Linked DNA regions of Anatilimnocola floriformis. Each later gene encodes a partner of the first gene's protein in a complex. Links are inferred from orthologs where the notes say so. Each region holds a gene or a part of one and is shown in the gene's direction. Other genes may lie near its edges. The genes, in order: uvrB and M9Q49_RS22065.

The links.
Region 2: the proteins of uvrB (region 1) and M9Q49_RS22065 are in contact, whole or in part, in a crystal structure (PDB 7EGT), measured with the Thermus thermophilus proteins. The link is inferred for Anatilimnocola floriformis from one-to-one orthologs. Residues at the interface, in WP_096411307.1 of Thermus thermophilus: Glu23, Leu25, Arg26, Asp27, Gly28, Glu29, Arg30, Phe31, Arg55, Glu326, Asp327, Phe328, Glu379, Ser382, Gln383, His398, Gly400, Arg401; in WP_096412145.1 of Thermus thermophilus: His654, Arg656, Phe657, Gln666, Asp668, Glu669, Lys680, Arg681, Leu682, Ser683, Lys685, Tyr686, Ala687.

What each region holds. Positions count from the first base shown.
Region 1 is NZ_JAMLFW010000001.1:5,145,430-5,154,553, forward strand. What follows is about bases 1-2,913. They hold uvrB (excinuclease ABC subunit UvrB), read left to right. Parts: upstream 1-378; coding sequence 379-2,448; downstream 2,449-2,913. Other genes in these bases: M9Q49_RS20205 (GlsB/YeaQ/YmgE family stress response membrane protein), read left to right, coding at 1-58; M9Q49_RS20215 (hypothetical protein), read left to right, coding at 2,445-2,913. Also shown: more of M9Q49_RS20215, read left to right, coding at 2,914-3,287; M9Q49_RS20220 (arylsulfatase), read left to right, coding at 3,450-5,090; M9Q49_RS20225 (DUF3592 domain-containing protein), read right to left, coding at 5,273-6,271; M9Q49_RS20230 (DUF6940 family protein), read right to left, coding at 6,390-6,977; M9Q49_RS20235 (putative signal transducing protein), read right to left, coding at 6,995-7,582; M9Q49_RS20240 (HEAT repeat domain-containing protein), read left to right, coding at 7,715-8,260; M9Q49_RS20245 (amidohydrolase), read left to right, coding at 8,337-9,124. UniProt on the Escherichia coli protein: The UvrABC repair system catalyzes the recognition and processing of DNA lesions. A damage recognition complex composed of 2 UvrA and 2 UvrB subunits scans DNA for abnormalities.
Region 2 is NZ_JAMLFW010000001.1:5,574,170-5,583,444, forward strand. What follows is about bases 3,744-6,807. They hold M9Q49_RS22065 (ATP-dependent helicase), read left to right. Parts: upstream 3,744-4,118; coding sequence 4,119-6,497; downstream 6,498-6,807. Other genes in these bases: M9Q49_RS22060 (DNA-directed RNA polymerase subunit alpha C-terminal domain-containing protein), read right to left, coding at 3,744-3,907; M9Q49_RS22070 (TIGR01777 family oxidoreductase), read left to right, coding at 6,594-6,807. Outside these bases: M9Q49_RS22050 (VanZ family protein), read right to left, coding at 2,106-2,555; M9Q49_RS22055 (NAD-dependent epimerase/dehydratase family protein), read left to right, coding at 2,670-3,632; more of M9Q49_RS22060, read right to left, coding at 3,629-3,743; more of M9Q49_RS22070, read left to right, coding at 6,808-7,502; M9Q49_RS22075 (hypothetical protein), read left to right, coding at 7,524-8,036; M9Q49_RS22080 (hypothetical protein), read right to left, coding at 8,051-8,311; M9Q49_RS22085 (sulfatase family protein), read right to left, coding at 8,453-9,275. UniProt on the Escherichia coli protein: A helicase with DNA-dependent ATPase activity. Unwinds DNA duplexes with 3'-5' polarity. Translocates on single-stranded DNA with 3'-5' polarity. Initiates unwinding more efficiently from a nicked substrate than double-stranded DNA.

The sequences.
Region 1 (9,124 bases):
CGTCGTTTGGCTGGGACTTGCCGCCTCGACGCGCGGTTCGGCGGGACGCTTGACGTAAGTGTAATGAGCGTTGGTTTGCATTAGCCACCAGCTTTAGCTGGTGGCTAGATAACTGGTTTGCTGGGCTTCAGCCATGGACCTCCTACGAGGTGGAATGGCTGAAGCCCGCAGCGTTTTTTGCGCATTACCACCAGCTGAAGCTGGTGGCTAAGTTGCTGCGGCAAGACATCAAAAAATGCTGCGTCGAGGCGGCGCTGCAGTTTGCCGCTTCCCTCTCCTTGTCACCTTCGCCCTTCGTCTCCTATGTTGAGGAATGGCCCGCAGCGAATCGTTGCGGCCATGGCGCGAGTTCAGTGACTATCAGCAGAGGACCGCCGCGTGGGTTTTCGTATTCATCGTCCCTATGAGCCAGCCGGCGATCAGCCCGCGGCAATCGAAGCCCTGACCGCTGCCATCGAAAAAGGGCAGAAGTCGCAAGTGCTGATGGGTGTGACCGGCTCGGGCAAGACGTTCACGATGGCCAACGTCATCCAGAACGTGCAACGCCCGACGCTGGTGATCTCGCACAATAAGACGCTGGCCGCTCAGCTGTACGGCGAGTTCAAGGAGTTCTTTCCGAACAACGCCGTCCACTACTTCGTCAGCTATTACGACTACTACCAGCCGGAAGCGTACATTCCGCAGCGTGATATCTACATCGAGAAAGACGCCTCGATCAACCAGGAACTCGATCGTCTGCGTCTAGCCACGACGAGCTCGCTCGTTAGCCGCAAGGACGTGATTATCGTCGCGAGCGTCTCGTGCATTTACGGCTTGGGTTCGCCCAAGGATTACAAGGCGATGATGGTCGGCCTGACCGTCGGCCAGGTGATCGATCGCGACGACATGCTAAAGCGGCTCGTCGACATTCAATACGACCGCAACGACATTTCGTTCGAGCGCTGCAAGATCCGCGTCCGCGGTGATTGCGTCGAAGTCTGGCCGTCGTACGAAGAGTATGCCTATCGCATCGAGTTCTGGGGCGACGAGGTCGAGAAACTCTCGATCATCAATCCGACGAGCGGCGAAACGCTCGTGCAGCAGCAACAGCTGTTTATTTATCCGGCCAAGCACTTTGTGATGTCGGAAGACCGGATCAAGGCCGCCATCGATTCGATCAAGAGTGAACTCGACGAACGGCTGCAACAATTGCGAGAAGCCGGCAAGCTGCTGGAGGCGCAGCGGTTGAGCGCGCGGACGCGATTTGATCTCGAAATGCTGCAGGAAGTTGGGCATTGCCCGGGCATCGAGAACTACAGCCGGCCCCTCTCCGGTCGGCCGCCGGGTTCGACGCCCGATACGCTCTACGATTTCTTTCCCGAAGACTATTTGCTAGTCATCGACGAATCGCACGTCACGCTGCCGCAGATCCGCGCGATGTACAACGGCGACCGTGCGCGAAAAATGACGCTCGTCGAGCACGGCTTTCGGTTGCCGAGCGCGCTCGACAATCGGCCGATGAAATTCGACGAGTGGGAAAAGAAGATCAACCAGATCGTCTACGTTTCGGCGACCCCCAACGAATACGAACTGCAGTCGACCGGCGGCGAAGTGGTCGAGCAGATCATTCGCCCGACGGGCTTGCTCGATCCGGTCGTCGAAGTGAAACCAGCCCGCGGCCAGGTGCCAGATCTGCTCGAGCAAATTCGCGAACGGGTGAAGCTCGGCGAGCGCGTGCTCGTTACCGCCCTCACCAAGCGTCTCGCGGAGGATTTATCGGCGTATCTCGTCGAACAGAAAGTGCAGTGCAAATGGTTGCACAGCGAACTCGATGCATTTGAACGCGTCGAGCTGCTCCGCGATCTGCGGCTCGGCCATTTCGATTGCCTGGTCGGTGTGAACCTGCTTCGCGAAGGTCTCGACTTGCCAGAAGTGTCGCTCGTCGCGATTCTCGATGCCGACAAGGAAGGCTTTTTGCGGAGCGAGACGTCGCTGATTCAAACCATCGGCCGCGCCGCTCGTAACGTGAATGCCAAGGTCATTCTCTATGCCGATAAGATGACCGAATCGATGCGACTCGCCATCGAAGAGACCCGCCGCCGGCGTGAGATTCAGGAAGCGTACAACAAAGAGCACGGCATCACGCCCGAAACGGTAAAGAAGAACATTCGTCAGGGCATTGAGGAAGCCGTCTCGGCCCATCGCATCGCCAACGAAGCTGTCGGCCGGAAGGACGAAACGGAGTATGTCACGCAGGAATATCTCAACGAGCTCGAAGCTGAAATGTACGCGGCCGCCGAAGCGATGGAGTTCGAACGGGCCGCAATCCTGCGCGATCGGATCACGAAGATGCAGGATTCGATCGGCGAAAAGGTGAGCGACGTGAAAGTCGACTCCTATTCGCCCAAAGGCAAGAAACGCGGCGGCGGCAAAGGTCAACGCGTACCTCGGCCGAAGAAGAATGCTTGAGCTACAGTGCGATGCGAGAAGTAGAACTGCCGCGCACCGTTCAAAACGAAATCGACGCCGGGAGACTCACGCTCCATTGGGGCGATGGCGTTCCACTCAAGGCATATTTCGAAGGAGCAGATGAAGCATTTGTCGATTTGTGCAAGCTAGGAACTCTGATTGAGTTGAATCTCGATAGTTCAGCAGTCACTTCCGCAGCGTTTGCGGCTGTCGCGTGGTCGACTCGATTGGAAGCACTGTCGTTACAATTCACTTCTGTTAGCGGAGATGCGTTCAGGGCATTGCGCTCGTGCACGAATCTACAAACCTTGGTCTGTAACCCTGCTCAGGAAGTGACCGAAGCCGCAACCGCAATCGGCTCTCTCGTCTCCTTGCGCGATCTGAATATCGAAGCAGGGAGTTGGTGTGATCTGGATGTGAGGCTGATCTGCGAGAAACTGCGATTGAGAAGCCTCAGCCTGGCTCAATGTTCTCAGCTTTCCGACGAGTCGGCAGCCGCACTTTTGCCGCTAGTGCCGAGCCTTGAGAGTTTCTCCGCGAGCGACACAAGTTTCGGTGACGATGCGTGCCGTTTCATTGGCAAGTTGGATCATTCAATCAAACTGGGTTTGGGCGGGACCGCAGTGACTGCAGTTGGCGTTGCGCAGCTTCGATCGCTTGTGCAGCTACGATCTCTGCGGCTAATCGGGTGCACTAATCTCAATGACGCAGATTCATTTATCGATACGATAGCTGCACTGACGAACCTCGAATCGCTGTTCATCGACGGATGTGCGATGCCGCGCTCGGCGGTTCTGAAACTATCGCGATTACGAAAGTGGAAATTGTTGTCAGCGTGAAGAATATTCACGCTGAAATGACCCGCGTTGAATGAAGGACGCGTGCTTTTTCGAAAGAACGCGTAAATTCGCCGCACCAAATGGCGGGATTCTCAACCGGTAGTTTTCCGACAGGCTACAATGCGGGCGCTATTCACTCTTCCTTTTCATCGAGGGGCTACCATGAAACTGCGCCTGGTTTGTCTGTCGTTGCTGTTATTGGGTTGTGTAACCACTATTGGCTGGTCACAACCAGCGGGCGGCTCGAAGCCGAACATTCTCTTCTTGGTTTCGGACGACACCGGCTACGGTGATCTCGGTCCTTATGGCGGCGGCGAAGGCCGCGGCATGCCGACTCCCAACATCGATCAACTCGCCCGCGAAGGGATGACGTTCTATTCCTTCTATGCTCAACCGAGTTGCACGCCCGGTCGCGCGGCGATGCAGACTGGAAGAATTCCGAACCGTAGCGGCATGACGACCGTCGCTTTTCAGGGACAAGGCGGCGGACTTCCCGCGGCCGAATGGACCCTTGCTTCGGTGTTGAAAACGGGCGGTTACAAGACCTACTTCACCGGCAAGTGGCACCTGGGCGAAGCCGACTACGCGCTGCCGACCGCGCAGGGCTACGACGTGATGAAGTACTGCGGCTTGTATCACTTGAATGCCTACACATACGCCGATCCAACCTGGTTCCCCGACATGGATCCGGAGTTGCGCAACCTGTTTCAAAAAGTGACGAAAGGTTCGCTGTCGGGCAAAGCAGGCGGCGCGATCACCGAAGATTTCAAAATCAACGGTCAATACGTAGACACTCCCGACAAGGGCGTCGTCGGCATTCCTTATTTCGATGGCTATGTCGAAAAAGCGGCGCTCGAATTCTTGGACGATGCGGCCAAATCGAAAGAGCCGTTCTTCATCAACGTGAACTTCATGAAAGTGCATCAGCCGAACCTGCCGCACCCTGACTTCGTTCACAAGTCGATGTCGAAGAGCAAGTTTGCCGACTCCATCGTCGAGCTCGATACGCGTATCGGGCGGATCATGGACAAGCTGCGCTCGCTCGGCCTCGATAAGAACACGCTCGTGGTTTACACGACCGACAACGGCGCCTGGCAGGATGTTTATCCCGATGCCGGCTACACGCCGTTTCGCGGCACCAAAGGAACCGTGCGCGAAGGTGGCAATCGTGTCCCCGCCATTGCCAGCTGGCCCGGCAAGATCAAGGCTGGAGCGAAGAATCACGAGATCGTCGGCGGTCTCGATTTGATGGCCACTTTCGCATCCGTAGGCGGTGTGAAACTGCCAGCCAACGATCGCGAAAACAAACCGATCATTTTCGACAGCTACGACCTGACTCCCGTGCTGACCGGCACCGGCAAATCGCCGCGCAATACTTGGTTTTATTTCACCGAGAACGAACTCGCTCCCGGTGCTGCCCGCGTCAACAACTACAAAGCCGTCTTCAATCTCCGCGGCGACAACGGCCAGGCCACGGGCGGCCTTGCAGTCGACAGCAATCAGGGCTGGAAAGGCCCGGAGAAGTATGTTGCCACCGTGCCGCAAGTTTTCGATCTCTGGCAGGATCCGCAGGAACGCTACGACATCTTCATGAACAACTACACCGAGCGAACGTGGACCATGATCACGATCTCGTCCGAGATCAAAAAGCTCATGCAAACGTACGTGAAGTATCCGCCCCGCAAAGCTCAAAGTGAGTCGTACACTGGACCCGTCACCATCTCGAACTACGAGAAGTTCCAGCATGTTCGCGAACTGCTGGAAAAAGAGGGAGTGAAAATCCCGATCCCCTCGGGCAACTAATTTTTCACTGCAGATAGCTCCGGTTGCTTCAGCAACCGGAGCGGCGCAGCCGCAAGAGGCATCCGGCTCAACGGCTGATTTCTAGCGGCGCCTGTTTGGCAAATCGACGATCTCTCGTAGGCGCACCGCACACAGGATGCCTCTCACCGCTGGCGCGGAACCGATTGCTGAAGCAATCGGTTCTAGCCAAGGCCCAGCATACTATTCAGCCACTTCGTGAATAGTTCGGCATCGGCTTCATTCGACTGCTCCGGCAGAGTGAGCGAGCTTGGCGATTGCGTCGCCGAATCAAAAAACGGCAAGGTCAGCGGAAACTTCTCTACGCGATCACCATCCGAGTCTTTCGACTCTTGCCGAGAATACGTCACCGGTTGCAGATCCTCGTGAGCAACCGAATAGCTCACGCCGTTTGGCGAGCGGAGTTCGATGCGACTGCGCAGCGGATCGCGGCGGATCTCGGTGTACTTCCGCCGGGCAAACCACCAACCCCACACAGCCGCGGCGATCGTCGCAATCCAACCCAGCGCGATGGCCACGTCAGATGGCAGCAGCATGGTGATCAGCAAGAAGGCGAACACGCTGACGAACCCGGTTCCGCCGCCAGCCATGAGGGCGGCCAGTGCCGGACTGATTTCGTAAAGGCGAATCGTCTGCCCCAGCACATCGTTGCGAAAGTACACGCCCATCATCGGCCTGCCGAGTTGTCTCGATCGAATCCAGGCACAGGCCCCAGCGACAAAACCGAGCGCCACGGCGTTGAAGGGCACCAGAAATAACAGCACGAGCAGATTGGCCGAATCCAACCCGAGTTCCAAAACCGCTTCCTCCGGCGCTGCCGAGTCGTAATGCACCGTCGCGGCATTTCCCGGCAAATACTTGCTGACAGTCGCCTGCGCGTGCGCCTCACCAATGCTCACTGCGTCGTAGCGAATCCGCTTTCCCTCGAACGGCCGACCGTTGACCTCGTAGCGGTATTCAACTTCCGCCTTGTACGAACTCCCTTCACTGTCGCGGTCGACTTTCACTTTCGACTGGGTGATGGTCCCATTCGTGGTCGCAAACGAACTGGCTCGAACTTGCTGGCAGGCATTCCAGCCCAACATGCCATCGAAAAAGAAGACAAAACTGCACCACAGAAGCCCAAAGAGACCGAGGAAAATTCTGCCGCCGGTGTCGTGCATGGGAACCAGATTTCGCGGTGCAGGTGTCAGATGGATCTCCTGAGTTATCTACCTGACGATTCGTTTCGTCCAGGCTGACCTTGGAAAGCTACTTCGGAAATTCATTTTCCCGGTAGTCTTACTCGCGATAAGGCTGATGCTGGTAATACTTCGGCGAATTGTCCAGGCGAACATGCAGCCAGTAAACGCCAGCGCCTGCCGTGCTCAGCCAGACTGGCTCAGCGTTGATTCGTTCCTGCATCGCGTTGCCAACGCATTGCCATAGCCGATCGCGCTGCTCGGCAGGTGCACCGCGAACGAACGCGCCGAGATGCGGATAATGCTTGTCAGCGGCGAGCGGAACGGGCGCAACCAGCACGGCGTTGCGGCCGAGATTGGCGAAGGTCACGACCGATTCGTCTTCAGCAGCGCGATAGAAGTGCTCGGCAAACGCATCGCGCTCGGGCCGCGGCGCCAGTCCGGGGCTGTCGTGAACGACGAACTCGAACGGCTGGTGGATGGTCTGCTGAGTGACCGGTGGCGTTTCCCAGCGGAAGGATGGATAGGGAACGGCGGCGAGCAGTTGATTGAACCAAGTGCGAAACGTTGCATCGTTTTGCCAGGCAGCGATGACTTGCTCGAAAGAAGCGTCTCGCCCGTCGATTTGGAGTTGATACTTTTCAGTTCCCGCGCGCACGAGTTCGCGAGTTGCCGACCATTCAGGCATATTTGTTTTCCAAGGGGCTACGGGAGTCGCGGAGTAAAGGCACCGAAATGAACCATGCCGCGGATTGACATCAGTACAATCGCTACGGCGACGATCAGCATCGGAAAATGTAGACCGAGCGCCCAGTAGAGCTTGCGACGCAGGGCGGGCCGGATCGGCAAGTCGCTTTTCCAAACATCGAGCAGCACCCAGGTCGCATACAACTGCAGCGGAATCATCATGTAACCGACGAGCACCGCGCGATAAGCCCGCTCGATGTTGTCCTCACGTTCGTTCAGCGGCGGCTCGTCCTCTTCGTCGTCAGTGCCCGGCTTTGGTTCGACGAGTGCAGCAGCTTCGTCGCTTGATTTTTCTTCTGCCGTCTCGTCTGCCGCCTGCTTGTGTCGCTGCTCGAGTTCATCGAGCACCGCATCGGCTCGTTCCACATCTTCCTCGGCAACCTGGAGCTTGATGCCGCCGATCGCGCCCGCGAGATGCCAGAAATTCGAAACCGCAAACTCATCGGCAATGACGCAACGAATGCCCGCGTCTTCGAGTTGCTGCTTGACCAGCCGAGCTTCCATCGCGTTTTGATAGCTTTCGATCGTGATCAGTCGGCCGAGCATAAGAATTCGCTTGCTGAGAAGGGCAGGTCGTTTCTCTCATCATAACTGGTGCGGCAACAAAACAATTGCCGGCCAGCAACCGTCTTCGCTATAACCGACATGCAAGCCATTACTCATTCAAATGAAATTCCGATGAAAACTTTTTCACTCTGCGCGTTGTTGCTTACTGCTTTGCTCGCCGGTTGCACTACCGAACAAGCCTCGACGCCGCCGATCACGGAGACGCCGAAGCCAGCGTCGGTTGATCCGGAGACGCCGCTGCAAAGGTCGCCAATTGAAAGACCGGATCAGATCGAAAAAGTGCCGGTCGAGCCAGCGCCAGCTGATCCAACGCCTGTCGATCCGCCGGCGAAAGTGCCGGAAAACAACCCGCCGACGCCCACTCCGCCGAAACCGGTTGTCAATGTTGACGATCTCGTCAAGCAACTCGCCACAACCGAACGGCAAGCAGCAGCCGTGTCGCTCGCCACGGCGGGAAAGCTCGCAGTCCCCGCGCTGGTAAAGGCACTCGACGATAAAGATTGGCAAGTGCGGGCCGCAGCCGTTTTCGCCCTCGGTCAGATTGGCAAGGATGCCATGGATGCGAAAACTCGTTTGCAGACCATCGCCGAGAAAGATGAAAACGCCAGCGTGCGCGATGCAGCCGCGTTCGCGCTCGATGCGATCTCGGAAGGTTGATTTTTGCAATCAACTCTCGCGCGCGTTACATTGCGGCTCCTCCGTCCCTTCCCACCTTGAGCGTGCGAGGAGCTGCATGTCGCGAAACTCTTTCTTCGTTCTTTGCTGTGCGATTCTGCTCACGCCATCGGCTTCGAGCTTCGCCGCTGATCCGCCCGATTTGATTTTGCATCACGGCAAGATCGTGACGGTCGACAAGCAATTCAGCATCGCCGAAGCGATCGCTATTCGCGGCGAACGGATCACCGCCGTCGGCAAGAACGACGACGTACTAAAGACCAAGGGAGAGTCGACAAAGCTCGTCGATCTGCAAGGCAAGTTCGTGATGCCCGGCTTGATGGATTCGCACGTTCATCCAGGCGGGGCGAGTCTGCACGAGTTCGATCATCCGATTCCCGAGATGGAATCGATCGCCGATGTGCTTGCCTACGTTCGCTCGCGAGCGGCGGTTGTTCCCGCCGGCGAGTGGATTGTCGTGCGGCAGATTTTCATCACGCGACTGAAAGAGCCGCGCTATCCGACCCGGGCCGAACTCGATGCCGCAGCGCCGAAGCATCCCGTGATGTTTTCGACTGGGCCCGATGCGATGCTGAACTCGCTCGCGCTCAAGGAAAGCGGCATCGACAAGGACTTCGTCGTTTCGGGTACCGGCCAGATCGAAAAGGATGCGAATGGCGAACTCACCGGCATGCTGCGGAGTTGTTCGCGTTATGCGAAGAGCAAATCGAGCGGTAAGAGTGCGACGGACGAAGAGAAGACGCAACGGCTGCGCGATTTATTTGCCGATTACAACAGCGTGGGCCTGACGACCGTTTCGGACCGCAGTTGCGGCGAAGGGGAGCTCGCGCGCTATCACCAGATGCA
Region 2 (9,275 bases), 430 kb from region 1 along the record:
GAAGATCTGATCGGCCAATGGTTGGGCCATATTGGTCACGCCAAACCGCCGCTGGGATTTTTCGATCGCGCGCCGATCGTGCTCACGGCTTTATTCATTCTGGTGGCGAGTCTCGGGCCTGGCTCGCTGCTGGTGAGTTGGCTCACGGGAAAAAAAGTCGAAGACAAACTTGAACACATCGTGCTCGCGCTCGGCGCGGGATTGAACCTAGGCTCGCTGCTGGTGCTCGCCGGTGGCATGTCGACACCGGGCGCACTGCGCGAGCCCTGGTGGATTTGGCTGGGACTGCTGATCGGCCTGTTATTGCTGCCGGTTGCCGTGTGGAGATTGTTGGGAACTGCCGACGAGAACGTGGAGCAAATCCCGCTCACGAAAGACGAGAAGCAAAGCTGGCTGGCTCGCTGGGGTTGGATTTTTATCGCTCTGCTGAGTCTGCCGTATTTGTTCGGCGGTGTGCTGCTGTCGTGGGACTTCGACGTACGCGAGTATCACCTGCAAGCGCCGAAGGAATGGATGCAGCGCGGGCAGATTGAATTTCTGCCGCACAATGTCTATGCCAACATGCCGCTCGGAGCCGAGATGCATGCGATCACGGCTACGTCGATTCTCGGCGCCGGCGATGAAGCCTGGTGGCTCGGCGGCTTGACCGGCAAGCTGATCGTTTCGCTCTACGCGCCGCTCACCGCACTGTTGCTGTGGAGCATCGGTCGGCGACTGGGGAACGTGCAAGTCGGACTGATTGCTGCCGTTTGCTACTTGACGCTGCCCTGGGTCGGGCACGTTGCCATCAGCGGCTTGAACGACGCGGTCCTCGGCTTTTATCTGCTCGCTTGCTGGTGGGTTTGGTGGCGGGGCGAAGCAAATTGGCGGGCGCTGTTGCTGGCTGGTTTCTTTGCCGGAGCAGGCGCCGCCGTGAAATATCCCGCGGCAATCTTCGTGGTCATGCCGCTGGTGATCGAGACGCTGCTGCGAAAGTTCCGCCTCCGCGGCGGTCAGGCCGCGCAGGTCTCACACCTAGAGAAACTTCGTCAGGCCGCGATCGCCATGGTCTTGCTGCTGATCGGTGGTCTGGCCGGCAGTGGCCTGTGGTATGCCAAAAATGCGATGCTGACCGGCAACCCGGTTTATCCACTCCTCGCCAAGACGCTCGGCGGCGAAACCCGTACGCCGGAGAAAGATGCCCGCTGGGTCAAAGCCCACGCCGTGCCGGAGGATAAAGCGGGGCGCCGGTTCACCGTCGCCGATGTCATCCAGCGAGCGAGTTCCTTTGCCATTCGCTCACCACTAGCCAGCCCGTTGCTCGTGCCGCTGGCCCTCTGCGGTTGCCTCGCGGTGCTGCAACAGTGGCGTTCCAAGTCGCGGCAGTCACAAACGATCGAGCGATTCGCCCGGCTTGCCGTCGGCCTCGTCGCGTTTAATTTTGTCGCCTGGTATCTGCTGACGCACCGCATCGATCGATTTCTGGTTCCCGCCCTGCCGCTGCTTGCGCTCTTGGCGGGGTTTGGTTATGCCTGGCTAAAGGACAACGCCGGCTCAGCCATCGCCCGCACATTTCTCGCGGTTGGTTTGCTTTACAGCGTGCTCGTGCTCACCGGCTTTGCTGCCGTGGTCGATGCTCGGTGGTTCGTCGCGCTGAAGTATCTGCGCGAGGATCCGGTAATCTCCAATGACCCCATGGACCTCGCACTTTTGCGTCTCACGCCAGCCGAGCACTGGCTGAACGAACGTCTGACCGGCGACGGCGGCGTGCTGCTGGTCGGCGGCGCCTGCGTGTGGGATTTGAACGGCAAGTCGCAAGCGACGAATGTTTATTACAACACGTGCTTCGACGATTGCGTGCTGCTGAATTGGCGATCGGGAAAAAAGACCGTCGAGGAATTTCGCGAGGAGTTCACCAAACGCAACGTGAAGTATCTCTGCGTCGATTGGAACGAACTGCGGCGATACATGAGCGAGGGGAACTACGGCTACGATCGACGTTTCTCGGCCAAGGATTCGCTGAGTCTGTTCAACAATTTCGAACACACGCGACTGCTCAAGCAGGAGATCAGCTTCGGCGAGGAGCGGGAATTTCTCGGTTTCGCGCCCCGGCCGTCGCAGGTGATCTATCGCGTGCTGACGGCAGCCGAAGCAGCGTCGGAAGCGGCGGCTGAGCGTCGCCAGAAAGCGGCGACGAAAAACATCAAGCCCACTCCGCAAGCGGAGCCGCCGAAGTCGGCGAACCAATCGAGCACGTCGGAATGACGGCCGACGAACGACTGAGTCCACTCATCCAGACCGCCGTAGGCAATCACGAGCAGGAACACGCCGAAGTAACCCCACTCCCGCCGCGGTCGCCAGGTTTCATAGGCCGAGCATAAGAGAATGGTGAGGACGCAGAACGCACTCGAGTGCTGATATTTGTCGAGCGAGTTCGCCGCCCCCGGCAAGGCGATCGGCACGTGGGTGGCAATGAACTGCAGCGTCCACCAGGCTCCCGCCACCAGCGACAGCAAGAACAGCCGCGAGCGAAAAGCATGGGCCGGCTTGGCGTAAGGTGGGTCGAAGGTGCTCATGATCGGCGAATCGACCGGCGCGGCAAGAAAATCGGCTCAGAACAATGGAGTATAACATTGGAATCGAAGTTGGCTCAGGCTTGATGCTGCGTGACGCAGTTCGCGGGATGATTTATGACGGTTTTGGTGACAGGTGGCGCGGGTTTTATCGGCAGTCACCTAGCGCATGCGCTTTTAGAGCACTCCGCAGCCGCAAATTCGCCGCTGGCCAGTTCTACGATCGTCGTCCTTGATAATTTCAACGATTACTACGACCCGCAGCTAAAACGCCAAAATGCTGCCGAACTGGCGAAGTCGCCTCGGGTGCGGATTGTCGAAGCCGACTTCTGCGATACTGCCGCGATGGAGCAACTGTTTGCTGAGCAGCGTTTCACGCACGTCGTGCATCTGGGTGGTTCTCCGGGCGTCCCTTACAGCGTGAATCATCCGGCCGAAGTGCTGCACAACAATGTGCAAGGAACGCTGTCGTTGCTCGAAGCTGCCCGGCGACATCCGGTCGAGCGGTTTTTGTTCAGCAGCAGTTCGACGGTCTACGGCCCGGGAGCGAAAGCGCCGTTCGTCGAAGACGCGCCGCTCGGCACCCCGGCCAGTCCCTATGGCGTGAGCAAGCGCGCCGCGGAATTGCTGGGACTCAACTACGCCAAGCTCCACGGCGTGCCGTTTGTTTCGCTCCGGCTGTTCAATGTTTACGGCGTGCGGATGCGCCCCGAGTTATCGCTCGCGGCATTTGCCACTGCCGTGAAAAACGAAAAGCCGATTCGCCTCTTCGGCGATGGAAGCGTGCTGCGCGACTTTACGCACGTCAGCGATATTTGCCGCGGCGTGATCAGCGCGCTCACCGCGCCGAACATCGCGGGCGAATGCCTGAACCTCGGCCATGATCAGCCGGTGATGATGCGCGATCTGATCACGCTCATTGAGAAATGCGCGGCGAAGAAGGCGCTCATCGAGCGCCTTCCCGCGCGATCGGAAGACATGCCGCTGACACACGCTGATCTGACGAAGGCCCGCCGGCTGCTGGGATATCAACCGGCGGTTTCGCTCGAACAGGGCGTGCGCGATTTTGTGAGCTACTAGCGAACGGCCAATTGGGCGCGCGACGCACGGAAGAAGCCGAACTTCTCCAGCGACTTATAAACTTCCTCAAGCGTCTTCTCGCCGAAGTTGGCGATGCTGAGGAGCTGCGACGGGGTGCTGTTGAGCAGGTCGCGGACAGTGAAGATGCCGCGCTCTTCCAGGCAGTTGGTGGTGCGGACCGAGAGGCCGATTTCGGCCGTGCTCATTTCCAACCGTTCCTTTTGTTGGCGAGCTTGTTCGTCTTGGCGGCTGAGCGGAATGCGGGTACGGCTCATGGGGTTCCCTCCCGAAAAACTGGGTTCAAACTGCAAACCTGGCTGGGCGTCCAATCGTTGGAAGCCAATCAGCCGGGCGAAAGTATAATGGCTCGTCACTCATTTTCCACATGCTAGCGTGAATTTTTCCAAGAATGATTCATGAAGTGACAGCAGACTTATGCTAGCTCGCCTCCGCCGCAAACGGCGACGAATTTGGTAAAATCGAAGCATGGACGCCGAGCAAAACCACCTCCCCCTGACGGATCTCTTCGCCTCGCTGACTGCCGCCCAACTGGCCGCTGTGGAGCACATTGATGGCCCGATGCTCACGCTGGCCGGGCCGGGATCGGGCAAAACCCGCGTCGTCACGCATCGCATCGCAAACTTGCTCCGCCACGGCATTCAGCCGCGGAGCATTCTGGCGCTGACCTTTACCAACAAAGCAGCCGCCGAAATGAAATCCCGCCTCGCGAAGCTCGCGCCTGGGCAGCCCGTGTGGATGGGGACGTTCCACCGCTTTTGCGCTCGCATGCTCCGCATCTACGCGCGGTATGTCGGCCTCGGCGAGAACTATTCCATCTACGACATGGACGACAGCCGCAAGTTGCTGAAGCTCGTGCTCGAGGAGCAACAGGTCTCACTGTCGCACACCTCGCCCGATGCGATTGCCCACGCCATCAGCACGGCCAAGAACAATCTGATCACGCCCGACAAGTATCGCGAAGCCTCGCTCTACGGCAGTTCGCTCAGTCACACGGTCGATCGCGTTTATCCCGCGTATCAAAAGGCGTTGCTCGCCGCGAACGCGGTTGATTTCGACGACATGCTGCAACACGTCGCGGTGCTGCTGCGCGAGAGTCCTGAGGTACGGAAGAAACTCGACTCGCAATATCGCTACATCCTGGTCGACGAGTATCAAGACACGAACCTGGCTCAGTATGCGATCATTCGCGCCTTATCGATCGACCATCCGAACCTGAGCGTGACCGGCGATCCCGATCAATCGATCTACGGCTGGCGCGGCGCGAGCGTGCGAAACATTCTCGAATTCGAGCACGATTTTTCGAACGTGAAAACAGTGCGGCTCGAGCAGAACTACCGCAGCACGCAGGCGATTCTGCGTGTGGCCGATGTGCTCATCTCGCACAACACACGGCGGAAGAAAAAGAAACTCTGGACCGAAAACCCTGAAGGTGAAAAAGTTCGGCTGACCTGCTACCCCACGTCGAACGACGAAGCCGAGCAGATCGCTAATCAGATTGCGACCTACGTGCGGCAGGGGCGGTATCGGCCGCGCGACTTCGCGATTTTCTTCCGCACCAACGCGCTTTCGCGGCAGTTCGAGCACGGCCTGCGCGAGCACGTCATTCCGTATCAAATCGTCAACGGCCTCGAGTTCTATCAGCGGATGGAAATCAAGGACGTGATGGCTTATTTGCAACTGCTGAACAATCCGCGCGACAACGTCGCGCTGCGGCGGATCATCAATACGCCGACCCGCGGCATTGGCAAAAGCACGCTCAACAAGCTGCAGGACCATGCAGGCCGCAAAAACATCTCGATGCTCGAAGCCGCCCGCCAGGCCGGAGTTGTCGAAGGGCTGCCGAAAAAATCGGCAGTGGCCGTTGCCAAGTTCGTCGCGCTCGTCGACAAGTTGAACGTCGCCCTCACAGCCGAGGTCGAACACATCGTCGGCTTGGTGTTGAGCGAATCGGGCTATCGCGAAGTGCTGCAGAATTCCGAGAGCGAGGAAGACCAAGAACGCTTGGCGAACTTGGAAGAACTCCTCACGGCAGCGAGGCAGTTCGACGTAACGCATCCCGAAGGTGGCAAGCTCGAAGCCTTTTTGGAAGAGACCGCGCTCGTCTCCGATACCGATGCCTTCGATTCCGAAAACGACCGCGTCTCGCTGATGACGATGCACGCGGCGAAGGGCCTGGAATTTCCCGTCGTCTTCATCGTCGCCTGCGAACAGGGCTTGCTGCCGCACGAACGGAGCCGGCATGACGAAGAAAAACTCGAAGAAGAACGGCGACTGCTGTTTGTGGGCATCACCCGAGCTCGCGAAGAGTTGCAGCTGAGTTACGCCGGGTACCGCATGTTCCGCGGTGTGAATGCGCCGACCGTGCCGAGCTCATTTTTGAATGAACTGCCGAAGGAAGAGATGCAGCGGCAGTTGCCGAGTAGTTCGTTACGCAGAGCCTGGCAGGATCCCGAATCGCAGTTGCCCGACGATGACGATTTTGCCGCCGAGTTGCCGCCTGATGAACTGCCGACGCCAAAGTCGAAAACGCGAATCGATCCCGAGGAGGATTTTTCGCAGATCGAACCGCCGGCTGCCAAGAAGAAGGTGCTCGATAAGCGGTTCTCGCTGATGAGCGGCGCCGATCTTCTTTCGCAGCAAGCCGACACTGGCCCCCGTTTTGCACCACATCTGTTCAAGCACGGCATGAGCGTGTTGCACCCTGAGCACGGCCTGGGCACGATCGTGGCGTTGGGCGGCGAAGGACCAAAACGAACGGTCACCGTTCACTTCGAAAAGGAAGGCCGCGAACGGCGGTTCTTTTTGATTCACGCCAAATTGGAACCGGTGGAGATGGATTCATAGATTTGAGCATTGAAAACATCACCCGGTGAATTGTTCGCGCCGAATGCGGATACTAAAGCAGCGACACATTTTTCACTGACAACGAGAGCAGACATCATGAAGGCCTTAATCACTGGCGCGACCGGCTTTGTCGGTAAGCGTTTGCTGCATCGTTTGAACGAACCCGCCGTAGTCCTCTCGCGTAACGCGGCGAAAGCGGAGAAGACGCTGTCGGCGTTCAAGGTGAAGGCGTTTAACTGGGACGCTGAAAATCAACCCGCGCCGGCTGAAGCATTCGATGGCGTGGACGCGGTTTTTCACCTAGCTGGCGATCCGGTTGCCGAAGGGCGCTGGACGGAAGAGAAAAAACGTCGCATGCGGGCCAGTCGCGTCGAGGGAACTCGGAACCTGGTGAATACGCTCGCTCAGTTGCCGAAAAAACCGCGAGTACTCGTAAGCGCGTCGGCAGTCGGCTACTACGGCGACCGTGGCGACGAAGTCCTTACCGAAGATGCCGATCCACGCGATGATCTGCTCGCCGAAGTGTGTGTTGCCTGGGAGCGCGAGTCGCACGCGGCCCGCCACGCCGGCATTCGCGTCGTCAACCCGCGCATCGGGATCGTACTCGGTGAAAAAGGGGGCGCGATCAGCAAAATGCTCACGCCGTTCAAATTCGGCGTCGGCAGCCCGCTCGGCACGGGCAAGCAATACATGCCCTGGATTCACATCAACGATCTCGTCAGCTTGATGCTATTTGCTGCCGAGCGCGATTCCATCAGCGGTCCGCTGAATGGAACGGCGCCAAATCCGGTGACCAACTATGAATTCACCAAGACGCTCGGCCGCGTTTTGAACCGGCCGACGTTCATGCCAGCGCCGCCCAACTTCATGCTGAAGTTGCTCATTGGCGAGTTTGCCAACGTGCTGCTGGCTTCGCAAAACGCCGTGCCGAAGCGGCCGCTCGACGCCGGGTTTCAATTTCAATATCCCACGCTAGAACCGGCGCTGCGGGAAATCTTGAATTAGGCATCTCGTGGGAACTGCACGATGGGATTTTCGATCTCGTACGCGACGACGCGCCCGCTCACGCCGTCTGAAGCAACGCAAATACGCGCCGCAGCCGATGAGTTGATCCAAGGCTACACCTGGCTCAGCTGCGAGCCGGTTTACTTTGGTCAGGATCTGCAGGCCGGTCGACTCAGCGGTTCGAGCAAACCGAATTTCACGCCGCACGAGGATGACATTGCCTCGGCCAGCGCTGAAGACTTACCCGATGGCACGGTGCACGAAATGCTCGACATTCTCTGCGAGCTATCACGGCGTTTTGGCGTCGATTTCGAATGTGCTCACGACCATTCCGAAGGGCCGGCCGGCTACATTCGCGACGGCGAATGCGAAGAAGAGCTCCGCGACCTGATCTCAGCCTTTGCCAGCGTCGTCGATTTTGCCCAGGACGGACTGGATGGCATGGGCCAGGATTTTGACCTGGAGCACCGGGAAGATCCGGATGACGACGACGAGGACCGCGGGCCATCGATTTTCAAGTTTCCTGGCCGGTAGCGCTCCTGACGCATTCACTCCTCGAGATTCTCTCTTCCATTGCGATAGATCCGCTCGAGCAACCAGCCCCAGATCAGGTACTGCGCGCCGATGAGCATAAAGACGCCCGCGCCGATCATCACCACGAGCGAGAAGTAGCCCAGCGTGAGAAACGTCAAGGCCACGATTGCAAACATCAAGCCGACGCCGGCGAGGACGATGGTCCACGCCGACGAACGGGGCTTTTCGTTGAAGTCTGGCGGTGGTGGCTGCGGTGGAACGGGCTTGGCTGACATGCCCCTATGATAGCAGTAGTACGGACCATTGGTCCGCTCCTGGCAGCGGTTAGCTCGCAGAATTTGTTGAACTCGCACATCCGGACGGACCAATGGTCCGTCCTACGTGATGAAACTTCCTTTCGCGAAGCGAAGGCGACTCTAGTTCATATTCTTTTTCTTCTTTTTGTTTTCCTGTTTCTTCGCCGCCGGAGCATCGGGCGCACTGGGCTCGGCTTGTTCTTTGTTCCAAGCGTCGTACAGCGATTGCAACTCCTTCACCTTTTCGGGCTGATCCTTGGCAAGATCTTTCGATTCGCCGATGTCAGCGGCCAGGTTGTAGAGTTCCGGCTTGCCACTGCCACCCTTCGACACTACCAGTTTGTAATCGCCGTGGCGAACGGCCCACTGCTCACCAAACCGCCAGTAGAGCGTTTCGTGTGGGCGGGCTTTGTTTTCGCCGGTCAGGTATGGCATCAGGTTCAAACCGTCGAGCTTGGCCGAGCTATCGACCGGTGCGCCGCAGGCAGCGAGTGCCGTCGGCAACACGTCGAGATTGAGCACCGGAAAGTCATACGTCTGGCCGGCCGGCAGCTTGCCCTTCCACTGGGCGATGAAGGGAACGCGTGGACCACCTTCAAAGGTCGTCATCTTGAAGCCCCGCAGCGGGCCGTTGTTCGAGGTCGTCCCTTGCGTCGGACCGCCGTTGTCGCCGATGAAATAGATCATCGTGTTTTCTTCTTGCTTCAGCTCGCGCACTTTTTCCAGCACGCGACCAATGGCATCGTCCATGGCCGACATCGCCGCAGCGAAGTGCTTCCGCTTTTCGTCGGTGATGTTCGGAAAACGGTCGAGATACTTTTGCGGCGCTTGCAGCGGAGCATGCTGAGCGTTGAACGGCAGATAGAGGAACCAGGGCTTGGTCTTGTTCTTCTCGAGCCAATCGAGTGCTCGTTCGGCGTAGGCTTCGGTGGTGTAGAACTTT